Regions from separate parts of the Bacillus sp. V2I10 genome, predicted to be linked through region 4. Evidence: riboswitches for the same ligand, from Rfam matches in the RefSeq annotation. Region 4 holds a riboswitch; each other region holds the start of a gene.
The links. Region 4 has a riboswitch for thiamine pyrophosphate ahead of tenA (thiaminase II). Riboswitches for the same ligand answer to the same signal wherever they lie in the genome.
Positions count from the first base shown of each region.

Region 1: linked by a shared signal. The riboswitch ahead of tenA (thiaminase II) and the one ahead of tenA (thiaminase II) in region 4 are both predicted to bind thiamine pyrophosphate.
Region 2: linked by a shared signal. The riboswitch ahead of thiM (hydroxyethylthiazole kinase) and the one ahead of tenA (thiaminase II) in region 4 are both predicted to bind thiamine pyrophosphate.
Region 3: linked by a shared signal. The riboswitch ahead of QFZ72_RS07095 (MTH1187 family thiamine-binding protein) and the one ahead of tenA (thiaminase II) in region 4 are both predicted to bind thiamine pyrophosphate.

Region 1 is NZ_JAUSYV010000001.1:1,398,105-1,401,209, reverse strand. It holds gene QFZ72_RS06970 (ABC transporter ATP-binding protein) at 1-486, opposite strand, end outside; gene QFZ72_RS06965 (ECF transporter S component) at 464-1,060, opposite strand; gene tenA (thiaminase II) at 1,060-1,743, opposite strand; TPP riboswitch at 1,853-1,956, opposite strand; gene QFZ72_RS06955 (MurR/RpiR family transcriptional regulator) at 2,227-2,988, shown strand.
Region 2 is NZ_JAUSYV010000001.1:2,748,360-2,751,464, forward strand. It holds gene QFZ72_RS13800 (sodium-dependent transporter) at 1-71, shown strand, start outside; gene QFZ72_RS13805 (LysE family translocator) at 140-763, shown strand; TPP riboswitch at 1,269-1,377, shown strand; gene thiM (hydroxyethylthiazole kinase) at 1,430-2,248, shown strand; gene thiD (bifunctional hydroxymethylpyrimidine kinase/phosphomethylpyrimidine kinase) at 2,235-3,056, shown strand; gene thiE (thiamine phosphate synthase) at 3,046-3,105, shown strand, end outside.
Region 3 is NZ_JAUSYV010000001.1:1,422,566-1,425,670, reverse strand. It holds gene QFZ72_RS07105 (ABC transporter substrate-binding protein) at 1-197, opposite strand, end outside; gene QFZ72_RS07100 (ABC transporter permease) at 214-1,002, opposite strand; gene QFZ72_RS07095 (MTH1187 family thiamine-binding protein) at 977-1,267, opposite strand; TPP riboswitch at 1,370-1,488, opposite strand; TPP riboswitch at 1,631-1,732, shown strand; gene thiT (energy-coupled thiamine transporter ThiT) at 1,840-2,412, shown strand; gene QFZ72_RS07085 (hypothetical protein) at 2,663-2,860, shown strand; gene QFZ72_RS07080 (Rossmann-fold NAD(P)-binding domain-containing protein) at 2,878-3,105, opposite strand, start outside.
Region 4 is NZ_JAUSYV010000001.1:4,556,256-4,559,360, forward strand. It holds gene thiO (glycine oxidase ThiO) at 1-7, opposite strand, end outside; gene tenI (thiazole tautomerase TenI) at 4-612, opposite strand; gene tenA (thiaminase II) at 609-1,295, opposite strand; TPP riboswitch at 1,368-1,477, opposite strand; gene QFZ72_RS23200 (monovalent cation:proton antiporter family protein) at 1,547-3,105, opposite strand, start outside.

The DNA.
Region 1 (3,105 bases), 3.2 Mb from region 4:
TAATTGGGCTGTTGGTTCATCAAAGAACAAGACTTCTGGTTCTAATGCTAATAAACAAGCTAATGCCAATCTTTGTTTCATACCACCGGATAATGTTTCAATTGGTGTTTTCTTATCAATCTTTAGCCCTACTTTATCCATCAAGTCAGTAATCATTTTGTCCATATCGTTTCGCGGAATAGATCGGTTTTCGAGACTAAAAGCAATCTCTTCACCCACATGAAGCATACAAAATTGAGAATCAGGATCTTGAAACATAACGCCGGCATCTTTCCTGAGGAATACTTCACCACTTACTTCTGCCTCAATATGCTCAGGGATAATACCTGCAAGAGCGGAAATCAAAGTAGATTTCCCACTCCCGCTAGGCCCCAGTATTAATACTTTCTCCCCTTTATTTATTGACAATGTAATACTACTGAGTATTTTTTCAGAACGATTATAAAAGCGAATAGACAGATCCTTACATCCCAGAAACATTTCCATTTAAGTTTTCCCTTTTCCTTTTATCCTTCATAATTTCATATTGTTCTAAAACACCTGTTTTTGCGAGTGAGTCCACGACTACTTTCGCTAACCAACCACCGAGAATAATTCCGCTTATCACATGAATTACTAACGTAACAAAAAATACTTCTGTCGTGTAATATCCAAAACCGTTGGCAATTAAGTTATAGATCATGCTTCCAACCGCTGCAAGAGCCCCAGATAGCATTAATGTAAATAGGTTGTAGCGTTTATATCTGAATATCGCGAATGCGATTTCTGAACCCATACCTTGAAAGACACCAATTAAAAGGGCCGATAGACCAAAATGACTTCCTGTTAATAACTCTACTGCTGCCGCTGCAACCTCTGCAATAAGGGCCGCACCCGGTTTTCGGATAATATACGCTACTATTGGACTAGCAATCACCCAAATCCCAAACATAAAACCTGCGCCCACCGGCCCCACAATAGCGGAAATCGGAATCCAAAGAGTAGACCATCCTAAATAAATAACTCCACAAGCCACCGCTAGAATGACAGCAAGAACTACTTCTTTCATCTTCCAGCTCATCACTTTACTACCTCCATTTTCACAGGCCATTCTTCGAGTTTATAGGCCATATCCCAAAACATATATTCAAGCTGACAACTTATTAAGAAATGTTCTTTCATCTTTTCTTTTTCTCTCTCTGTTGCTTCCTTTGCCCACTCATCTATACGGGCACAAAATTTAGTTGTGATCGAATTTGTACGATTACCATAAAAATTTATCCAATCATAAAATGGATGAGAGCGATCTGGATTAACTTCATTTAATATTCTTTTGCCAATCTCCCAATATGTCCACGGACATGGTAATAAGACAGCTAAAATTTCCCCTAATGTTCCTTCGTGAGCAACTGTAAGCATATGACGTATGTAATGAAGTGAAGATGGTGATAACGGATATCCTTGTAATACCTCATATGGAACACCCGCTACTTGACAAAAGTTATTATGTGGATGGATTTCACTTTTTAATATAAATGAAATTTGCTGATTAAACATATCCATATCTTCACGATTCTCACACTTCGAGACCGCTATTCCATAGATTCTGATAAAGGAACTCAAATATTCAAAGTCCTGTTTAACATAATGAATTAATTGTTCCTTTTTTAATCCTCCATTGGCGATTCCTTTGACAAAAGGATGTTCGAAAATCGCATCAAAGATGGGATTTGCTTCCTTTCTTAGTTCTGCTGAAAAACTCATACATTTAGCCCCCTTATTGGTTATAACGGGAAGACACTATAGGGAGCGACTATAATTGAATACGAAAAAACCGCTCCAAAAATGGAGCGGCAGAATAATTGTATATATTCATACACTGACTCCACTTTCCTACGCTAGTATGAACTAGATCAGGTTCAAAGGGTCCAGGATAACTCCTGTCTCAGCCATAAAATGGCTCCCCTAGTGGTCTTCCTATTAATTTAATATTTACTGTACACATGCTTTCTAATAAAGTCAATCAATTTGACCTTAACATAATATTTAGTAAAATTTATTTGCTGTTTATAATCTGTATTATTATGTAAATTGGAATTGCATATTTTTATAACTTAGCTTTTTTACCACTTGTCCAGCCACGTTTAAATAAAACCTCCTGTATTCCTTTTTTTACCCCAATCCTGCTGTTTTTGAGTTTCATGGATATGCTATAGTATAAGGAACAATATAGAGTGGTGATGAACAATGAAAACATTCTTAAAGCGTCTATCTCAACGCAGAGATCAATTAAGCCAGTTAGAGAAACAGGTATTAGACCATATTTTAATAAACCCGAATTTCGTTGTTCAGTCCAATGTGAATGATCTTGCCAAAGAATTATTTGTATCAACCGCAACGATTAGCAGAACGTGTAAGCAGTTAGGCTACGAGGGATTCCAAGATTTAAAATACACGTTAAGTAAATACGTTGATTATGATAAAGATGATGAAAATATTATTTCTTCAAATACGATATTGACTCAGATAGATCGAGTAAAAAAAGAAATGGATCAAACCTTAAAGAATATCAATGAAGAAAAGATTCAAAAAGCTGCAGCGTATATTAAAGAAAGTAATTATGTTGAGTTTTTTGGGGTTGGGGCATCACTTCCAACTTGTGTGGAAGCTGCTAGAAAGCTTACCTTTTCAGGAAGAATCTGTAGTGCACGTGAAGATTGGGATGAACTAAGATGCGTGGCCAATAGTTTATCTGAAAATGATTTAGCCATTTTAGTATCATATAGTGGAGAAACATTACATATACTAGAGTTTGCAAATATATTAAAAGAGAAAAACGTAAAGACAATAGCAGTCGTTGGCCGACGAAATAGCCGGTTGCAGCAAGAAGTTGATATCACTTTTCATGCACATATTACAAACGGATATTATGGTGAATTAGATATGAGTTCGAGATTTCCGTTAAGCATTATATTGGATTTCATTATCCTGACATATATGAATCATTAGTAGTAAGAGGTTTCTAGTAAATGCTAGAAACTTTTTTTTATGAAGGCTAAGGAACAAAACTTAAAACTTGCAGACTTTATCTCCCCTCCTCTTTTGAGGTGAGTTAAAGAATATGAG
Region 2 (3,105 bases), 1.8 Mb from region 4:
ATGTAGCTCCAATCGCTATTTTCCTCGTTTTGCTGGATGTTTTGGGAATCTGGAAACTGCTTTTCCGATAAATCAGTTCTATTCAGCTGGCCCTCCATATGTTAAAATTGGTAAAATTCAGCCTATGGAGGGAATAACCTTGGAGCACTTATCATTATTTATCATCATGTCTATTTTATTAATTTTATTGCCTGGACCTGATACAGCCATCGCTACTAAGAATACTATTACTGGCGGGAGGGCAGGAGGAATGAAAACAGTGTTCGGGACTTTGACAGCACTTTTAATTCATACTTTTGCAGCTGTATTAGGTTTATCAGCACTTATTGTCAAATCAGCTTTTCTTTTTTCAATCCTAAAGTACGCGGGAGCTTGCTACCTCATTTATTTAGGACTTAAATCTTTATGGACTTTAAAAAAACCGGGCAGAATACAAGATAGAGAAGAACAAAAGCCTGAAGCAAAGCAAGTCAACTGTTACAGGCAGGGATTTTTGACAAATCTCCTAAACCCTAAGGTAGCTGTTTTCTTTTTAACCTTTTTGCCGCAATTTTTGGAGCCGGGATCGAATACTTTTACACAGTTTATGATTATGGGATTAACGTACACAATTCTTACATTTATTTGGTTTATTATTTATATATACTTGATTCATCAATTGAGTGCTTTCATGAAAAAGCCTGCTGTACAAAAGTGGATGGAAGGCATAACCGGAGCAGTACTCATTGGATTTGGCATTAAATTAGCAATAGAAAGAAAGTAAAGACATCATTTACGGTGTCTTTTTTATGTTTGGCTGCACATCTGGCTTGCTGAAAAATACTTTTAGCACAATAGGTACCAAAGAACCAATGCATTTTTTACATTTCCGCTCATTAAATCAATTGAAATAATTAATTTAATGGATTTTTTTCAGCATCTGGAGATTTATCTTTGATTATTTCTTCATTGTAGGATTTATAAAAGTCGTCGTGTTTTTTTATGTATCAACTAAAGGAATTTCCTTCTTCTGTCAAATCAGATAAGATTATATATTGTGTCATGTCTATTGCCTTTCTCACGACTTTTTTCATTGCTCAGAATATTAAAGAGCATTTAAAAAATGGACTTGCCTTTGTACATTCATTTGCCATTTCAGTTTGGCATTCCAATCCTGCTTATTTTAATTTTATTGATAAAAACAAAAGTGATGAATGCGAAAACATCTGCTTAAAGGTTGCAAATTAAGTGCCAGAAGAGTAGACTTTGAATCATAAAATAAAAAATAAAATAATGAAAGCGGGAGCTTGTGGAATCAGGCTGAGAGTACGGCTATCTGCCGTAGACCGAATGAACCTGTTGGATAATGCCAGCGCAGGGATGTGATTCAGGGATACATATGAGCACTTTGCCGCGGCAGAGTGCTCTTTATTTTTTGGGAGGGAAAAAAATGCTGGAACCTAAAACGATTGATGCGATTCTAGAAAAATTAAGAAAAGAAAAACCATTGGTGCACAATATTACAAATGTTGTGGTAACGAATTTTACAGCAAATGGCCTGTTAGCAATCGGAGCATCGCCGGTAATGGCTTACGCCAAGGAAGAAGTAGCGGATATGGCGAAAATTGCAGGGGCACTTGTATTAAATATTGGTACCTTAAACGAAGAAAATGTAGAAGCGATGCTGCTTGCAGGGAAATCTGCCAATAAGCATGGCGTGCCAGTCATTTTTGATCCAGTTGGTGCAGGCGCAACAAAATACCGTACAGAAACGGCGCAAATAATCGTAAGGGAACTGGACATCGCTGCAGTTAGAGGGAATGCGGCTGAAGTGGCAAATGTCGTTGGTGAGAGCTGGTCGATAAAAGGAGTCGACTCCGGTGACGGCAAAGGAGACTTAATCGCACTTGCTGTAAAAGCTGCAAAGCAGTTAAACACGATTGCGGTCATTACAGGAAAACAAGATATTGTTTCAGATGGAGAAACAACATATATATGCAAAAATGGTCATTCTCTTCTAACAAAAGTAACAGGTGCAGGCTGCTTGCTCACCTCTGTTATCGGCGCATTTTGCGCGGTTGAAAAAGACTATGTTCGTGCTTCTGCTGCAGCATTAGCGGTTTACGGGAGTGCTGCCGAACTTGCAGCTGAAGGAATTGAAGGCCCCGGAAGCTTTCAAATCGAGTTTTTAAACAAGCTTTATAACATTTCAGCAGATGATATTCAAAAACTTTCTGCACTTGAGGAGGTTTACCATGTCAATCTCTAAAGCACTGACGATTGCAGGCTCTGACAGCGGCGGGGGAGCAGGAATTCAAGCGGATTTAAAAACGTTTCAGGAATTGAATGTATATGGAATGTCTGCCATTACAGCGGTAACCGCTCAAAACACACTAGGGGTGCATGGTGTATTTCCATTAACTTCAGACGCGGTTATGCAGCAGATTGAAGCGATTGGCTCAGACTTTGGAGCTGATGCCATTAAAACCGGTATGCTATTTAATAGTGAAATTATTGAAGCAGTCTCTGAACAAATAAAGAGGTTCAATTGGAGCAAAGTGATTGTAGATCCCGTCATGATAGCCAAAGGCGGTGCTTCATTATTGCAGGATGAAGCAGTGGAAGCATTGAAAAATCATTTGCTGCCGCTTGCTTTGGTCGTTACTCCTAACATTCCAGAAGCTGAAGTGCTGACGGGTTTAACCATTCACAATCTCGATGATCGTCAGACTGCAGCCAAAATCCTGCACTCTTTCGGCGTGAAAAATGTTGTGGTTAAGGGGGGACATGCTGAAAACGAGGAACAGTTAGTAGATTTGTTATTTGATGGAACAGAGTTCAGCTATTTTACAAGTGAACGTATTCATACAAAAAATACGCACGGAACAGGCTGTACCTTCGCAGCTGCCATCACAGCCGAGATCGCAAAAGGAAAGTCAATTTATAATTCGGCAGAAACCGCCGTTGCATTCATCCGGGAAGCGATAAAAGAAGATCTTAAATTAGGACAGGGCCATGGACCTACAAATCATTGGGCTTATCAAAAGAAAAAAAGGGGACCTTTGCATGTGGAATGAGGAAGTTCGTGCGAAACTTCAGCTTTATTTTATTATGGGCAGCACAAAC
Region 3 (3,105 bases), 3.1 Mb from region 4:
ACTATTTCAACATCAAGACCTTCTTCTTTATAGAAGCCATTTTCTTTCGCTGCATAAATACCTGTATGATTTGTGTTTGGAAACCAATCAAGCATAATCTTCACTTTTTTTAATTCTTCATTAGTGTTTTTTTCCGCTGATCCGCATCCAGATAAGATGAATACTAAACTAAATAGAATAAATAAGAGTTTTTTCATTTTTTCTCCCCCGTAGCTAGTTAGAATTCTTTTGCTGCTTATATTTCCAGGGCATCATGATTCTTGCCAGTATTTCAATGAGTGCAAAAATTATTAAGCTTAAACCTACTATTAAGACGATTGTTGCAAATACTTTATCTGTCAGGAACGATTGGGAGGATCGAGTCAATAGAATGCCGAGTCCTTTGCTTGCACCCAGCCACTCTCCGATAACCGCCCCCATCACACTGTATGTTCCGGCTATTTTTAACCCTGAAAAAAAGAAAGGTGTTGCAGCTGGAAGCTTCAGTTTTAAAAACATCTGTCTGCGGCTGGCTCCAAGCGTTCTCATGAGCTTCACCATATCCCTGTCTATTAAACGGAAGCCGTCAGACAGATTGATGGCGATCGGAAAGAAACAAACGAGCGCCACGACAATTACTTTAGGAAAAATGCCGAATCCGAACCAGATGATAAGCAATGGAGCTAGCGCTATTATAGGAATGGTTTGCGAAAGAACAAGCAGCGGTTCAACTGCTTTTCGAACCCAATCTGACATGTCTATTAAGATAGCAATCAATACACCTGCTGTTACAGCGATCAATAAACCAAGCACTGCTTCCGACAGAGTCTGCAGGATATGTCCGCCTATCGTTCCCCTCATTTCTGCAAGCGTGATGAAAATATGAGTCGGACGCGGCAGAATCCATTTTTCCACTTTTGATGCGATGACAGCCAATTCCCACAAAAAGAGGAATGACAGCAGCACTATACCAGGAAGCGCAATTCCTGAAAGTGTTTTAACGGTATTTCTTAAGTTTTTCATCCATTGTGACCCCTTCTTTTGGACGGTAATGAATTTTCATGTGAGTCATTACCTCAGCGGCACCGGCTGAAATACAGGCATCCTGCGCTTGCTTAACAATATTAATCAGTTCATCAAGCTCTCCCTCCATCACCGTCTCCATCGCACCGACCTCATATTTGACTCCTGATTGCTGAACAACCTCGATCGCTTTGTCGACAATTTCATATGTATTCCCTTCTGATGATTTAGGCAGCACCTGAAATGCTAGATTTACACTGGCCATTCTTTATCCTCCTTAAAATTTATTAATATATGAATATCTGACCGAACGACAAAAAAGGCTGCCACTGGGGCAGCCTTAACGCATTCGCAAAGTTATGGAAAAAATAATGCATCTTCCGCATTCCCTCCGCTGGCATTACCCAGATCAGGTTAAAGGGTCGATACAAGAATCAGAATCAGTATCCTCTCAGCCAAGTTCACTCAGCTCCCCTGCATATATTGAATTCATGGAAACTATAGCAAGGTTTTGGACCCTTGTAAAGACTGATAAAAGAGCTTTCCATTATTTTCTGAAAAAAATCAAAATTTAATCTTGTCGAATTTTGCAACTTCCTGTATAGTAGTGTCTAAATCATATATTGCATTTGACCACTTGGGGAGCCATTCGGCTGAGAGTGAACGTTTTGTTCAGACCCGTTGAACCTGTATAGTTAAAGCTTACGTAGGGATGTGGCGATGGATTCAAGTGATAACCCAACCAAAGCAGTGCGTGGAAACCATCCGACATTCCCCGCATTGCTTTTTATTATGGAAAAAAACAGCCCCGGTCGAATGCCGAAAAGGGGAAGCGCTATGCAGACAAATACACGTTTAGTTTTTTTAGTAGAAGCAGCGATTCTATCAGCCATTGCATTTCTGCTTGATTTAGCAACAAGCTTCATTGGCAAAATGCCTCAGGGAGGGTCAATCTCACTTGCAATGATTCCAGTCCTGATCATGGGTTTTCGCCACGGATTAAAAGGAGGACTGCTGACAGGCTTTTTACTTGGCGTTTTGCAGACAATTATGGGCTACACCACAATTGTACATCCAATCCAGGGTTTTCTTGACTATTTTGTCGCATTTACCGTGGTAGGTGCAGGAGGAGTATTCTATAAACAAGTCCAAAGCTCTTTGAATCCTCTTAACAGAGGACGATTAATTGCTTACGTAGTGGCAGCAGCTTTTCTTGGAAGCTTCCTTAGATTTGCGGCACATACACTTGCTGGAGCTGTATTCTTTGCAGAATTTGCAGGTGATAAGCCCGTTCTGCTGTATTCAGCCGGCTATAACGCTTCCTACATGGTGCCTACATTTATCATTTGCTCAATCGTCTTAGTATTGATGCTCACTGCTTCTAAATCACTTGTCTTAAAAAGAAAATAGATTCTGCCAAAAGCACCGATGTTTTTTTCGGTGCTTTTTTATACTATCAAAATTTATATAATCCCTTCCATTTATTTCTATTCCAGCGCCCAACTCCTCAGTCAGAACGGATCCGCCTAAAAAGCCAGTACTTTTCCATCGGATCCTTATCTGTCTTTAGGAGCTGATCTAGACCATCCGCTTTTCTTGTCATAAACTCTCTATCATCGGCATGTACTAGTAGTAATAGATTTCTTATGGAGGACAAATGATGAATCTATCCTACTCATTGATGATGATAACTTTTTTATTGTCGATTATTAATTTTCTATATGGTTATTTTGAAGCGATAAGGATCAGCAACGAAGAAGAATTAGTCAACGGCTGGTCTATGATTTTCTCTTTCCCGCTTGGGTTTGTATTCGCCTATTTTGCTTCGGTATTTCATCAGCAGATTTTACCTCACTAAAAAGAAACGCGACACTGTCACGTTTCTTTTTTTATTGCCTCAATTAATTTCTCTAAGTACGGATCCAATTTCTCAAATGAGTATCCAGCACTTTCAGCCTTTGACACATTTAGTGTCCAATCACCTGATAATCCATAAGGTGAAGCATTCTCTTTCGCAATCTCGCCTGTCACAATCGCTTTTTTCCCGACAGCATATCCGATTTTATGCAGAAGATCATTCAGTGACAGACTTTTTTCAAAAGC
Region 4 (3,105 bases):
GCTTCAATGGCCCATCCCCCTTTTTAAATGATCAGCAAGTTCAAGTGCCGCATGATTTGGCTGATCCGCTGAAAAAACATAGGACATCACGGCTGCTCCCTCAATCTTTAAATCTATTAGATCAGGAATGACAGCAGGAGTGATCCCTCCAATTGCAATGACTGGAATGCTGACAGATTCCGCTATTTCCGTAAGCTTGCTTATCCCTCTTGCTTCTAGACCATTTTTTGATGATGTTTGAAACACATGCCCGAAAAGGAGGCGATCTGCCCCATTTTCAGCACAATATACTGCTTCAGCAGCAGTGTGGACGGAACAGCCTACCGAAAGATGCGGGAAGCGCTGTTTCACCAGTTTCACATTGAAGCTGTGCGATGGGAGCTGAATCTGGTGCAAACCAGAAAGAACAGCTGCATCCACACGGTCATTCATAACAAGCTTTGATTTTGGCACCCCATTTTGATGGAGCGCTTCAATCAAGTCGATCAGTTCTCCAGCCGATTTATTCTTTTCTCTAATATGAATGGCATCTGCAGCTGTATGTATATCTGAGATGATTTTCACGAGCTCTGCAGCAGTGTGCCGTCCATCTGTGACAAGATGCAATTTCACTTTTGCATCAGCATGGTTTGTGTATCATCCCACGCTTCCATCTTTTCCGCCATATCCCAAAAACGATATTCATACATCGAGCTGATGAGGAAGTTTTCCTTCATCATTTGTCTCTCATGATCGCTTGCACGCAGAGCAAGCTCGTCAAATCTTGCAACCTGCTCGAGGACAAGCTCTTTAAACCAATCACCGTGATAAGTCGCAATCCATTTCTCATAAACTTCATCACCAGGCTTGCAATCTTTCAGGTGCTCCCCGACTTCATAATAGAGCCAGTAGCATGGAAGCAGAGCTGCAATGATTTCACCAAGATTTCCTGTGGCAACTGAACGGTACATATGGGAGGTGTAAGCATACGCAGTCGGCGATGGTTTAAATTCCTTCCGTTCGGTGTCCGTGATCCCAAGCAGGACAGAAAATTGCTGATGCAAAGATAGCTCTGCCTCATAGGTACCCTGTGAATGAACGGACATCCGGTACGTTGTATGCAAGTCAGGGGCCATCGCCCCTGCAAAAGCCTGGACTTTTGCAAAATGGGTTAAGTAATAAGAGTCCTGCATCACATAATATTTAAATTTCTCTTTTGAAAGGCTGCCTTCGCCAATCCCTTTTACAAAAGGATGTTCAAAGCTTCCTTCCCACCATTTATTTGCATACTCCCGGCATTCTTTTGAAAATGACATGTTTTGTTCCTCCTCATTTTTAGTATAAAAACGGCAAAAAACCACTTTTCGCATAGAAAAGTGGTGTATAAATAGACCTTTACACCACTTCCCTACGCTGGGTTTAGCCAGATCAGGTTCGGAGGGTCTTGAAGGCAAACTTCAATCTCAGCCCTTCTAAAAGGGCTCCCCTAGCGGTCGTTCATATATTATTTTAGAAATATTCACATGTACATCATACCATGTTCAAAGAAACTTTCAAGTCATAATAATCAACTTTTATGGAACTCAAGCTCCTGTCTGAGCTCATCCACATATTCAGCAGATCCAGTCAGAATCAGTAAATCTCCGCGTTTCAGCTCTGTATCCCCATGCGGCACAATCGATTCATTTTCCCTGAAAATACGGACAAAAATGACGTCGCCTGTAAATGGAAAGCTGCGGAGCACCATGCCATCGTAGCGTCTGTTGTTCATTTTTATCTGATAAAGCGCTGAATCGTTATTGGTCAAAATCTTCATGATGCCAGGTGCTTCAATAAGAGCCCTTAGCAGGGTTTTAGTAGACAGCAGAACAGAGAAGACATCAATGTCTTTCGCTCTTAGCTGCTCGTCTAATAACGGTGATGAGATGCTGGCAATCACCCGCCCAACTTCAACCTCTTTTGCAAATAGAGCGATTTCAGCATTCGTATCCTCATCACCAGCAGCAGCAATAAGGATATCAGCTTCAAATACTCCCTGGGACTGCAGGGTCTCGATTGAGTAATCTTCAAGCTCCTCAATTTGAAACAATGATTCAGCGATCTGCTGATCATTTTTATCGACATGAGTATGATACACCGTTGTATCGTACATTTTCGGATTTAACTCGCGCGTCACTGGAAGTGTCATTTGATTGGCTCCTATAAAAGCTACCTTCAGCTTCTTTTGCGAAGACAGCTGTTCAGGGAATAGCTTCTTAAACCCAATCGGAGTAAAAATACTCGTCAGAACAGCCGTTAAAATGAGCGCACCCGACATTTGAGCATCAATCACATTTACTCTTTCTCCAATGGTAGCTGCCGCAATAACAAGGGATAATGTTGATGTCAGCAAAAATCCTGAAGCAAGCGTTGTTTTTGTGTCATACCATCTCTTCAGTAAATAAATCGGCACAATTTTAGAGATCAGCAGCGCAATAAACAGCAATGGGATCAGCATTAAAATTTTTGGATCCTTAAACAGCGACCATACATCAAGATCGACACCAACCATAACAAAGAAGATCGGTATCAAAAATCCGTACCCGAAGGAATCCATTTTCTGAACCATTTCTTTATTTGGGGAAAGCAGTGAGACTAGAACACCCGCTAAAAACGCTCCTAATATGTTTTCTGCCCCGATTGTTTCTGATAAGGCAACAAGGACAATGATCAGAGTGAAAATAGCTCTTGTCCCAATTTGAATCGTGCCCTTAGACATCGTTTCTATGAATGATCTGCTCTGAAAGGTTTTGCCGAGAAAATATAAAGCAATTCCAGCACCAAATAACAGCAGAAGCAGCCATGTATTTGTATTTTCTCCTCCATATATCGATGCAAACACGGCAAGCAGAATCATCGTCACTAAGTCAGCTATAACAGCAACGAGCAAGATAATCTGACCGATATTCGATTTCATAATGCCTGCATCCTTCAGTGTAGGGACCACCACTCCGAGTGATATGGTGGAAATGATCAGCGTCATCAAGAAGGCATTTTCAATAAAACCAAGGAAAACAAACAGATACGATAAGAGCAGAGACAAGATAAAGATGCCAACAAAGACAAGAAAAGAAACGGCAAACGTAT